2 regions of the Paenibacillus sp. FSL R5-0475 genome follow, and region 2 is predicted to be linked to the other one. Evidence: a T-box and tRNA genes for the amino acid it is inferred to sense, from the RefSeq annotation. Region 2 holds a T-box; the other holds one or more tRNA genes.
What was found. The T-box of region 2 lies ahead of trpS (tryptophan--tRNA ligase). A T-box ahead of a tRNA ligase gene usually reads a tRNA of that ligase, here a tRNA-Trp.

Region 1: it has a tRNA-Trp gene. The T-box ahead of trpS (tryptophan--tRNA ligase) is inferred to sense a tRNA for this amino acid. The anticodon was not compared.

Annotation. Positions count from the first base shown of each region.
Region 1 covers NZ_JBBORK010000001.1:4,559,370-4,565,501, reverse strand. Annotated here, with positions in the region: rRNA gene MKX41_RS20425 (23S ribosomal RNA) at 1-906, shown strand, start outside; tRNA gene MKX41_RS20420 (tRNA-Asn) at 968-1,043, shown strand; tRNA gene MKX41_RS20415 (tRNA-Ser) at 1,047-1,139, shown strand; tRNA gene MKX41_RS20410 (tRNA-Glu) at 1,158-1,232, shown strand; tRNA gene MKX41_RS20405 (tRNA-Val) at 1,288-1,363, shown strand; tRNA gene MKX41_RS20400 (tRNA-Met) at 1,381-1,457, shown strand; tRNA gene MKX41_RS20395 (tRNA-Asp) at 1,484-1,561, shown strand; tRNA gene MKX41_RS20390 (tRNA-Phe) at 1,569-1,644, shown strand; tRNA gene MKX41_RS20385 (tRNA-Thr) at 1,665-1,740, shown strand; tRNA gene MKX41_RS20380 (tRNA-Tyr) at 1,746-1,831, shown strand; tRNA gene MKX41_RS20375 (tRNA-Trp) at 1,839-1,912, shown strand; tRNA gene MKX41_RS20370 (tRNA-His) at 1,949-2,024, shown strand; tRNA gene MKX41_RS20365 (tRNA-His) at 2,065-2,137, shown strand; tRNA gene MKX41_RS20360 (tRNA-Gln) at 2,159-2,233, shown strand; tRNA gene MKX41_RS20355 (tRNA-Gly) at 2,240-2,314, shown strand; tRNA gene MKX41_RS20350 (tRNA-Cys) at 2,327-2,400, shown strand; tRNA gene MKX41_RS20345 (tRNA-Leu) at 2,415-2,493, shown strand; gene MKX41_RS20340 (AraC family transcriptional regulator) at 2,627-3,376, opposite strand; gene MKX41_RS20335 (BMP family ABC transporter substrate-binding protein) at 3,704-4,843, shown strand; gene MKX41_RS20330 (ABC transporter ATP-binding protein) at 4,946-6,132, shown strand, end outside.
Region 2 covers NZ_JBBORK010000001.1:4,420,785-4,426,916, reverse strand. Annotated here, with positions in the region: gene MKX41_RS19835 (M3 family oligoendopeptidase) at 1-11, shown strand, start outside; gene MKX41_RS19830 (O-methyltransferase) at 373-783, shown strand; gene MKX41_RS19825 (alpha/beta-type small acid-soluble spore protein) at 925-1,155, opposite strand; gene MKX41_RS19820 (aldose 1-epimerase) at 1,358-2,332, opposite strand; T-box leader at 2,467-2,704, shown strand; gene trpS (tryptophan--tRNA ligase) at 2,766-3,752, shown strand; gene MKX41_RS19810 (hypothetical protein) at 3,754-3,942, opposite strand; gene MKX41_RS19805 (metal-dependent hydrolase) at 4,051-5,052, opposite strand; gene cyoE (heme o synthase) at 5,294-6,132, shown strand, end outside.

The sequences.
Region 1 (6,132 bases), 140 kb from region 2:
GGCGCTGTCTCAACGAGAGATCCGGTGAAATTTTAATACCTGTGAAGATGCAGGTTACCCGCGACAAGACGGAAAGACCCCATGGAGCTTTACTGCAGCTTGATATTGAATTTGGGTACGATCTGTACAGGATAGGTGGGAGCCGTAGAAATCGGAGCGCAAGCTTCGGTGGAGGCGCCGTTGGGATACCACCCTGATCGTATCTAGGTTCTAACCTAGTACCCTAATCGGGTACGGGGACCGTGTCAGGCGGGCAGTTTGACTGGGGCGGTCGCCTCCTAAAGAGTAACGGAGGCGTTCCAAGGTTCCCTCAGAATGGTTGGAAATCATTCGAAGAGTGCAAAGGCATAAGGGAGCTTGACTGCGAGACCTACAAGTCGAGCAGGGACGAAAGTCGGACTTAGTGATCCGGTGGTACCGCATGGAAGGGCCATCGCTCAACGGATAAAAGCTACCCTGGGGATAACAGGCTTATCTCCCCCAAGAGTCCACATCGACGGGGAGGTTTGGCACCTCGATGTCGGCTCATCGCATCCTGGGGCTGAAGTAGGTCCCAAGGGTTGGGCTGTTCGCCCATTAAAGCGGTACGCGAGCTGGGTTCAGAACGTCGTGAGACAGTTCGGTCCCTATCTGTCGTGGGCGCAGGAAATTTGAGAGGAGCTGTCCTTAGTACGAGAGGACCGGGATGGACGTACCGCTGGTGCACCAGTTGTTTCGCCAGAAGCATGGCTGGGTAGCTACGTACGGACGGGATAAGCGCTGAAAGCATCTAAGCGTGAAGCCCCCCTCAAGATGAGATTTCCCAATTAGTAAGACCCCTTGAAGACGACGAGGTAGATAGGTTGGAGGTGGAAGTGCAGTAATGCATGGAGCTGACCAATACTAATCGGTCGAGGGCTTATCCTATACTTAGAACGCAAATTCAATTCGGATTCAGTTTTCAGGCGATTAAGCCTGGTATGAATATTCCCTGATAGCTCAGTTGGTAGAGCACTCGACTGTTAATCGAGTTGTCACAGGTTCGAGTCCTGTTCGGGGAGCCATATGGAGAGGTGTCCGAGTTTGGCCGAAGGAGCACGATTGGAAATCGTGTAGGCGCCACAAGCGTCTCGAGGGTTCGAATCCCTCTCTCTCCGCCACAAATTTTTACTTAGTATGGCCCGTTGGTCAAGGGGTTAAGACACCTCCCTTTCACGGAGGTAACATGGGTTCGAATCCCATACGGGTCACCAAATTTTCACTTGATTTTACATAGTGGACTTTGGTACAATAACAATTGTTGTTTACGGAGGCTTAGCTCAGCTGGGAGAGCATCTGCCTTACAAGCAGAGGGTCGGGGGTTCGATCCCCTCAGCCTCCACCATATTCATTTAAGAACGACGCGGGGTGGAGCAGCCCGGTAGCTCGTCGGGCTCATAACCCGAAGGCCGCAGGTTCAAATCCTGCCCCCGCAACCAATTTTCATCAAGTAATTATATCTTTTGGAACCGTGGTGTAGTTGGCCTAACATGCCTGCCTGTCACGCAGGAGATCGCGAGTTCGAATCTCGTCGGTTCCGCCATTTTCTTGGCTCGATAGCTCAGTCGGTAGAGCAGAGGACTGAAAATCCTCGTGTCGGCGGTTCGAATCCGTCTCGAGCCACCATATAGTATACAACTTAATATGCCGGTGTAGCTCAATTGGTAGAGCAACTGACTTGTAATCAGTAGGTTGGGGGTTCAAGTCCTCTCGCCGGCACCATCTTTGGGGGATTAGCGAAGTGGCCAAACGCATCAGACTGTAAATCTGCTCACGTACGTGTTCGGTGGTTCGAATCCATCATCCCCCACCATTTTTTTAGGGGCATAGTTTAAAGGTAGAACAACGGTCTCCAAAACCGTTGGTGTGGGTTCAATTCCTGCTGCCCCTGCCAATCTTTATCTAAAGTCTTTCTCTAAAGTTTAATATGGCGGTCGTGGCGAAGGGGTTAACGCACCGGTTTGTGGATCCGGCATTCGTGGGTTCAAGTCCCATCGGTCGCCCCATTTACTTTAAGAAGAACAGCAACAATATTAGTTTAATATGGCGATTGTGGCGAAGTGGTTAACGCACCGGATTGTGGTTCCGGCATTCGTGGGTTCGAGACCCATCAGTCGCCCCTTTTATTTTAAAATGTTATTGGGGATTAGCCAAGCGGTAAGGCAACGGACTTTGACTCCGTCACGCATAGGTTCAAATCCTATATCCCCAGCCATTTTATGCGGACGTGGCTCAGCGGTAGAGCATCGCCTTGCCAAGGCGAGGGTCGCGGGTTCGATTCCCGTCGTCCGCTCCAAAGTTTTCATATGGCGCCATAGCCAAGTGGTAAGGCAAAGCTCTGCAAAAGCTTTATCCCCAGTTCAAATCTGGGTGGCGCCTCCATTAAGTTCATATGTGCCGGCGTGGCGGAATGGCAGACGCGCTCGACTCAAAATCGAGAGGGAAACCGTGGAGGTTCGAGTCCTCTCGCCGGTATATCAAAAAGGTTTGTAAAGTTGCTTGTATAAGCAACTTTACAAACCTTTTTTCTTTGTCTTTGAGCTTTTATTCTTAAGCCGTTGAATTAGAGGCGTCTCTAATCAACGGCCTTTTTGTGTGGAGTGTTGTTTTATTGACTGCTTAGTCGGAATGCTCGTGGGGTGAGACCAATTTCACGTTTAAACATATTGCAGAATTGGGCGTCATTCACAAACCCAGCAGCAGCTGATACTTCAGAGATATGCATTTGGGTATGTTGCAAGAGAGACTTTGCATAATCCAGACGTTTCAATAGTAGATAGCGCAGAGGTGAAGAACCGAATCGTTCTTTAAATAAATGGCGGAAACGATCATAGCTGTATCCAGACATCTCAGAAAGTGTTGCGACCGATAGCTTATGGCGGTAATGCTCATTCATATAGTTTAGAACATATTGGACTCTGTCTTCCGTTGGTGATTGAAACCCAGAGGCGCTAAGAAGCCGTATCAGATGAACAGTGATTTCGCTCATTTGAAGGTTCAATAGTTCAGAGAATCCATCTTGTTTGCGCGTAAACTCTGCTTTCATTCGAAGCAAGATCTGTAGAACAGTATGGTCTTTATCATCTTCATATACGCCTTGCAAATTCTCCATATTTGGGTGATTTGAATGGAAGCCTACAAATAGTATAGTAGCATCCTCGCGATGATTCTCGTCATGTTTATGATTGGGTGGTATCAGCGCGAATGAAGAAGAACGAAAATGATAACTTCGCGAACCTACATTGGTAGTTCCTAATCCGTTTAAATAATAGACTAGTTCATAACATTCATGCTGGTGTGGTGGAATATAGGTATTAACCTCATGTGCTGCATTTACAATATATAGAACACGATCCATGATGAGCCTCCAATAATTATGTTTTAGCCGAATCGCACAAAATTATGACCGAAATCATATAATTATTTTCATTAATATTTGATATGATCGTATCAAGAAATCCGAAGATTAGCAACCTGACTGGCCATCTCGTTCGGAAATTAGTCGGATTATTCGTAAAAATTATAATTTTCTCTCTTTTTTTGAGTGTATTCGTTAAAATCATTAAAATTTTGACAATGTTACATGAAAAATGAGAGTTTCCATCTAAATCGTGAAATATACAACGGACTAAGAAGGAGAATCTCTCAAATTACTAACCAACTATAAATAGGGGGAATAGAAAAAATGAAAAAGAAAGTTCTTTCTTTGTTGTTACTAGTAGTAATGGTAATGGTCACAGCCTGTGGAAATAATACGTCGAGTAATGGATCTTCCGCGAATGCAGGATCTAATGCAGCTGAAGGTGGAGAAACAGGTTCAGGGGATAAACTCAAAGTTGTACTTCTGATTCCAGGAACGCTTGGAGATAAATCTTTCTTTGACTCTGCGAATAGCGGTTTGCAAAAGGTTAAGGATGAGCTGGGTGCAGAAACAAAAGTTGTAGAAATGGGTGTCGATAAAACGAAATGGGAGCCTACGTTTAACGATATCGCCGCTGAGGACTGGGATGTTATTATTTCTGGCGGATCGGAAATTACAGAGATGTTTAATGCAACGGCTGAATTATATCCTGACAAAAAGTTCATTAACTATGATACCGATATAGATGAAGCACCAGAGAATATGTACAACATGTCTTATGCAACAAATGAAGTATCTTTTCTAGCAGGTGCTGTAGCGGCGCTAGCTACACAATCGGATATGGAAAATGCTAATCCTGAGAATGTGATCGGTTTTGTAGGCGGCATGGACATTCCAGGAATTAACGCTTTCTTGGTAGGCTACATTCAGGGCGCTCAATATGTTGATCCTGATGTGAAGGTCGCTGTATCATATGCTGGCGATTTTGTTAACCCGGCTAAAGGCAAGGAGCTTTCGCTGATTCAATATAACTCCGGTGTGGACGTTATTTTTAACGTGGCTGGGGGTACAGGTCTTGGGATCTTTGATGCAGCTAAGGAGAAGAAGAAATATGCTATCGGTGTAGACTCCGATCAGGCGATGTTGCTTAACGATACAGATAGCGAAAAAGCAAACTTGATCGTTACTTCATCTATTAAAAAGATTGATAGTGCTATTCTGGGTGCCGTGAAGAGATTACAAGACGGTACACTTGAGATGGGTAAACGTGATGTGTTGAGCTTTGTAGATGATGGTGTAGGCATTGCAGAGAATGAGATCTATAAAAATATCTTTCCTGCCGATCTTCAGGCTAAAGTTGAAGAAGTGAAGCAAAAGCTGATCAATAAAGAAATTACAGTAGATAACGCGATGGGAATGGAAACCTCTGAAGTAGAAGCCATTCGTAACGCAGTTAAGCCTTAAGTATAGCTATAAAGTGATAAACCTACAGTTGGAGATTCTTCTTTTAGAAGAATTCCAGCTGTATATTTTTGCAGACCTCCAAGTCGAAAGGCGTTGAGACCTATGAACAAAGCTCTGCTGGAAATGCGGGGAATTACCAAGGTGTATCCCAATGGTGTCGTTGCAAATAAAGACGTGCATTTTTCTTTACGTGAGGGAGAAATTCATGCGATTGCGGGCGAGAACGGCGCTGGTAAATCAACTTTAATGAAGATCATGTTCGGCATGGAAGAGCCTAGTGAAGGTGAAATCTTTATCAAGGGTGAAAAAGTGAAGCTGCAATCTGCTCAGGATGCCATTGATAGAGGGATTGGTATGGTTCACCAGCATTTTATGCTGGTCCCTTCTTTTACGGTAGCAGAGAACATGGTGCTGGGCATGGAACCTCGTAAGGGCGTTGGCATCAATTATGCAGAAGCTGTACGCATGACCGAAGAGACTGCGAAAAAATACAATCTGGCAGTGGATCCAAAAGCAAAAGTGGAGGATCTCACGGTTGGTATGAAGCAAAAGGTTGAAATTCTGAAGGCGCTGCTGCGTGGTGCAAAAATCCTCGTTCTGGATGAGCCGACCGCAGTGTTGACCCCACAGGAAACAGAGGAATTGTTCCGGGAGCTTAAGCAGTTAAGAGAGCAGGGTCATACGATTGTTTTTATTTCACACAAGTTGAAAGAAGTTAAAGCGATCTGTGACAGAATTACGATCATGCGTAGTGGACGTAGTGAAGGTGTCTTCCAAACGAAGGATGTCACGGAGCAAGAAATCTCACGCCTTATGGTGGGCAGAGACGTCGTGTTGAAATATGACAAGGAGATTCTGTCTATTGGGGAGCCGGTAATTACTGTGCAGGGCTTAAGTGTAAATGATGCACACGGCAAAGCGTTGCTAACAGATATCAACTTTGCAGTACGCGGAGGACAAATTATCGGGATTGCTGGTGTAGAAGGGAATGGGCAGACACAGCTCATTGAGGCTCTTACGGGTAGCCTAAGAGGGGTCTCAAGCCAAGGCTCTGTGCTAGTGAAGGGAAAAGATATTCGTGAATCGGATATTTTAGATATTCGTAAGCTAGGCGTTTCCTATATCCCAGAGGATCGGATGCATCAAGGGATAGCCAGTGATGCGAGCATAGCGGATAATCTGCTGTCCACTCAGTATCGTACAAAAGCTATGAATAAAGGACCCTTTTTAAATGGATCACGAATTGCCAAGCTTGCAGTATCACTTGTAGAAGAATTTAAAGTCCGCTG
Region 2 (6,132 bases):
AATTAGTTTGAAAAAGTCTAAACTAAGACAAATTTAGCGGTAGAAAAAACAACAATTTTTCAGCATGAACACGCAAAAGCCCCTGATACAGGGGCTTTTTTTAATGATAAAATGTCGAAAAATCACGATTTATAAAAAGAAATATGCTATTAATCTATGGATTTCGCGCATCTATAGGGATAATAACCCAATTTTGCCGAATAATGTTGTTTGCCATTTGTTAGTAACCTATAATGAGTCTTAAGCCTTATATAAGGCACGCTAGAGTACCACTTGGCTGAACTCACAAAAATAAGCAAGCGCTTACGAAGTCGGTTCTGCGAAGTGCACTCAAATCAAGCTATGCTCACAAAACTTTTAGGAGGAGAAGTAATGCTTAAGACGGAACAACTATCATTAGCGAGACAGATGGATATGGTGTTTAAGGAGCTGCAGGAAGAATTATCGGGATTAACTTCTGGTACGGTTTTTGTGCAAATACGAAATAACATGATCGGAAAATTCGGGATACGACATAATCCTCTTTCTGGGCGAAGCGGGGGATTCACTGATGCAAAAGAAGGGATGACAGATGGACAACAGTCTTCTTTTCGACTAATGGCGCTGGAAAGCCTGAAATACAAGCGGCGTTGGACGCATGGTGAGATTTCTTATGAATTCGCCATTAGACAGGGAATGGTGATTGTAGATGCTACGTTGGAGTCCAATTATAATATGGCGAATCTAATGATTCGATCGTCTCGTAATGCCTATGCTGAAAGTTCCGAACAGTTTTTTGGTTAAGCGTTGTTTACATAAAATTTCAATAATTGTGAAAATCAAAAACCCTCCCACAGCTTCAGAAAGAAGTGTGAGAGGGCTCAAAAGCTACTCGGCTTTAGGCTTGATATGCCCTAGCCGGATAAAACACTTAAGATAACGTTGTTACTGACGACCAGACAGTTGTTGTTCTGCCAGTTGTACTAGACGTTTAGTGATGTAACCGCCCAGAGAACCAGTTTCGCGAGAAGTGTAGTTCCCGTAATAACCGTCAGCTGGGATCGTTACTCCAAGCTCCTGTGCTGCTTCATATTTCAACTGTTGCAATGCCGCAGTTGCTTGAGGAACGACCAGGTTATTGGAACGGCTGCTACGACCTTGACCTGCTTGACCCATGTGTGTCACCTCCTTCGCCCGTTGTGAAGATAGTATGAGCGCTAAGAGGTTAATTCATGCATCACTTCGAAAGGTTTTAAGGATGGTAATTATTAGTGAAATAAAAGTGAGGATAGAAATCCTTTATTACTAGGGATTACACAAAAAAATCGGTCTTCCCTTACGTAATCGCAAGGCAAGACCGATATAATGTATATCTGCTTTAAATCTCAGGATAGATCATTTCCAGCACGGTGGATAGATTCTGACTTTGACCGGGTTCTACCGTTAAAAGACCTGTGAAGGAAGCATCCTCGGATACATTCGGTGCATTCGCGAGCCAGGTATAGGGCTCAATACACAGAAATTGATCAGCCGGTCCTTTGGTATATAGCACCCAGTGACGGAATAGATTCTCGTCAGCAGTATAACGAAGGCCATAACCATCATCACGTAATAATAAGGCTTCTACAGGCTGTTTTTCTCCAATACGTAGAGCAGTATCAAAATTAGTTCCCTGCATGTTCATTCCGGTGTTCAAGGCTTCCAGATCACCAAGTGGAATCAGATTGCCGCTAGGGAGCAATTCATCGTTCAGTTCATAAATACTATTTACTGGGAGCTTAAGATTCCAGCGCTCAGGTTCTCCATCAATCATAAACCAGGTGTGATAACCGATCCCAAAAGGAATTCGATGATCTCCAAGATTTGTAACCTTTAAAGTTTGGGTAAATCGGGCTTCCTGAAGCCTAAACGTCATTTCGAATTTAAGTGGGATAGGGAATTGCTCCATCCAGTGTGGATCATCTTCCGTTCGGAATTCAGTAGTGACCGCGCAACCATCCTCATCTTCTTCAATATCGCTGACACACCAGGCCTGAGTTCGGTGTAGACCATGAATATGATTGTCATTAGCGGTATTCTGGTCAAATTGATAACTTGTACCCTCGAATTGAAATTGGCCCTTACGAATTCTTCCGGGTGGAATTAATAGCGGCATGCCAAAATGGTAAGGTTTTTGCATAAAGAAAGCTTGATCGCTTTCATCAGGCCGCCGTAGAATTTCCCGTTGTTTCTTGACATCAAACAATGAAATCACGTTATTTCCTAGTCGCGGCAAAAGCGTGACTTCCAGTTCACGGCTGTGCAAAATATAAGTATCATAACCGCCCCACTGCCCTTTGGTCACCTGTTTCATGAGATATGCTCCTTTATCGTAACTGTAATCGAATAGAACATGGATAACCTTATCATAACAGATTTATACGGTAGTGGTTAAGTGATTTGACAACTTCTCTTTATGGTTCTATGATGAAGGCATTAATTCATGATGATAATGTGATGACGGGGACAAGTAGGCAGGCATTGCACCTTCAGAAAGCCGGTGGTTGATGCGAACCGGTAGGACAAACCTGATGAATGGACCCCTGAGCGCCGAGCTTGAACGGGAGCTAGATACCCTAGTAGACCGGCCGGATCTTCCCCGTTAACGGAAGACTAAGGCTGTTTTTTCTTGTCCAACAAGATTAAGCAGCGAATAAGGGTGGCACCACGGTCTCACGTCCCTTGCGGATGAGGCTTTTTTTGCGTTCTCGGAAACTTAGAAATGACATCAAACGGAGGTCTATATTATGAAAAAAGTAATGTCAGGCATTCAGCCAAGCGGTTCACTTACATTGGGGAACTACATTGGAGCACTGAAAAATTTTGTGAAGCTGCAAGATGATCATCAATGTTTCTTTATGGTTGTCGATATGCATGCAATCACTGTAGCACAAGATCCTGCGGCACTGCGTGAACAGTCAGAATCCGTAGCGGCCCTCTTTATTGCAGCAGGAATTGATCCTGCACGTTCTAATGTCTATATGCAGTCGCATGTGCCACAACACGCTGAACTGGGTTGGATCATGACGACACTTACAGCAATGGGCGAGCTGGAGCGTATGACCCAGTTTAAAGATAAATCATCAGGTAAAGATTCTGTTGGCGCTGGTTTATTCGTCTATCCTTCCTTGATGGCAGCAGATATTCTTGTTTATAATGCGGATCTTGTGCCAGTTGGAGAAGATCAAAAACAACATTTGGAGCTGACTCGTGATTTAGCTGGTCGCTTCAATAATCGTTTTGGCGAATTCTTTACCATTCCGGAGCCGTACATTCCAGAGGTGGGTGCACGTATTATGTCTCTGGATGATGGCACCAAAAAAATGAGCAAGAGCAATCCTAACGCAGGCAGCTACATTGCTCTGTTAGATTCACCGGACGTAATCCGTAAAAAAATCAGCCGTGCAACGACTGATTCAGGACGTGAAGTAATTTTTGATCCAGCTAATAAGCCAGAGATCAGTAATTTGATGAGTATTTATTCCGAATGTTCTGGAATGACACTCCAGCAAATTGCCGATCGTTATGAAGGGCAAATGTATGGCGGCTTTAAGAAAGATCTTGCTGAAGTGGTTGTATCTACGCTTGAGCCTTTACAACAAAGATATAATGAAATTCGTAGCTCGGGTGCGATTACAGATATTCTTGCTGAAGGTGCTGGTCGTGCACGTATTGTTGCAACTGAGACGTTGAATGGAGTTAAAGAGCGGATGGGATTTCTGCCAGCTCGTTAATCTAATCAGCGCTTAGGCTTTCCTGTTTGCGTCTGATCTTGGCCTTGAGGATAAATCCCCAGCCAATATTCATGACACAGAGAAACCCGAGCAGAAGTGCCAACCAAAAGCTATAACTGATCGCGATTGAAGCGGCAGTAAGAATAAGAATAGAAGAACAAGCGAACCAAAGTGAAAGTCCTTTACCCATTAAGAGAGCCTTCCTTTCTATGTCTGCTAAAATGAATCCCGGAGTATGATAATAATACTCCGGGATTTTTTGTGATTATAGAATAGATCTCTGCGTAAGTCTACAGTTTCATCGTAAAGAACCAGGGTCAATGGAAAATCGTTTGTCGAGCTTCTCGCTGCTAAGCCAACCTACATAAGTATTTAAAGGTCGATATTGATTGTCCATCACTAATACAGCCACAAATGGGTATTGTTTGCGATGTAAATAACGTACGTCCCCCCAGCGCACCATATATCCTGAAGGGAGTTCCTCGACTTCGGCTACTGCATAAGAGGTGAAGTATAGAAAGGACTGAATATCAGGGTGCGACTTGGAAATCTCCACAGCAGGATGAGTCGAGCATACAGCATGTTTGAACCATTCCAGTCGGTTATTGACTAACTGCCCAACATCATAGCTGCCATCTTTTTTCACCTTGACTACGTTCCAGCGCTTTAGTGAAATTGTAGGGATTACAATATAACGTTCGCCGGCACTATGATGTAAATCCTTAAGCTTAATATTACGCGTGAGACGTGCGTGAACGACGGTTCTCCAAATATAATAAAGAATAGTACAGGCATACAGTGTAATAAATAAAGGTTGCGGTGGAATGATCCCGGTGATCCAGAGAAGGATGGCTGCGATATGGCTACCAAATATAAACGGATCAAAAATGTGGATGATGTTCCATGCAATCCATTTCTCCGTGAATGGACGTGCAGCCTGAGTGCCATAGGTATTAAATAGATCAGAAAATACGTGAACACCTACACCAATGAAGCTCCAGAGCGCAATATGGCTTAGAGCTTGTAAATCAGTAAAACCAAATAAGGGGCCTAACACGAAGGAAATCAGCGCAGGCCACAGAATTAGAAAGGGTAGGGAATGTGTGATTCCTCGGTGATTTCGAATATACATTGCATTGTCCTTCAGTCGTAGCGCAGTATCGGCATCAGGAGCCTGAGAGGCGAGCACTGTTGCCAGCATAACAGCCCCGGCCAGTTTCGGATCAGAAGCAACGATGGGATCAACGAAGGAAAGCCCGGCTAAGCCTAGGCCCATAACTAAATGTGTAGCAGTATCCATTGGTCAGTTCTCCTTTGTTGTTCGGAAGTTCTCTATTTAATAATTACCCAAATACAGCTCTGGTTATTAAGGGGATTGAAATAAATACAAAATAAATATTGTCACGTAATTGTCGAATTCATGAACTTACTGTTCCATGACTGTCAAAGTCTTCACGGGTTTGTTATGATAAAGTTAACAGCGAAGTTAAAAAACTTCGGTTAGAACGTTACATGTTCGTTTAGAAGGAGGATCATTAGGTGTGGACAATCATATAACATTTCAAGCTTCTTCCGACTCTGCAGCCATGTCTGCAAAATCTCCACCGGAAGGTGCTAGCTGGCGTGATTTCATTGCTGTAACAAAACCCGGTATTATCCGATCTAACCTTATTGCCGCCTTTGCGGGATATTGGTTGGCCTCGGGTTGGGATGTTCATTACGGCAGATTAGTTCTGACTCTGCTCGGTACTATGCTGGTTATGGCTTCGGCCTGCGTTTTTAATAACTATTTCGACCGGGATCTGGACATGAAGATGGAAAGAACCCGTGAACGGGGGCTTCCTACAGGACGACTAAAACCAAACACTGTGTTATTATACGCCATTGGGCTTGGTATTGCAGGTTTGATCGTGCTGTTTGCTTTTTCAGGTATGCTTGCCGGTCTGTTTGGAATTGTTGGTATGTTCGTTTACGTAGTAGTATACACGCTTTGGTTGAAGCGGACATCAACATGGAGCACCTCCGTAGGTGCGATTTCTGGAGCAATGCCCCCGGTAATTGGTTATGTTGCGGTTTCAGGAACGGTTGATCTAGGCGCTTGGCTGATCTTTGCCATGTTGTTTCTATGGCAACCCCCTCACTTCTGGGCGTTGGGCATTAGACGTAAAGAAGAATATAGAGCGGCAGGATTTCCATTGTTACCTGTAGTTAAAGGGACGCGACGTACGAAATTTCAGATGATTCCTTATGTAGCCCTTTTGCTGCCTATTCCAGTGTTAATGTACGCCTACGATTACGCAGGCATATTTTTTCTAATCATTTCATCAGCGCTGTCCTTGGCTTGGTTAGTATTGACCTTGATGGGCTTTAAGGCTAAAGA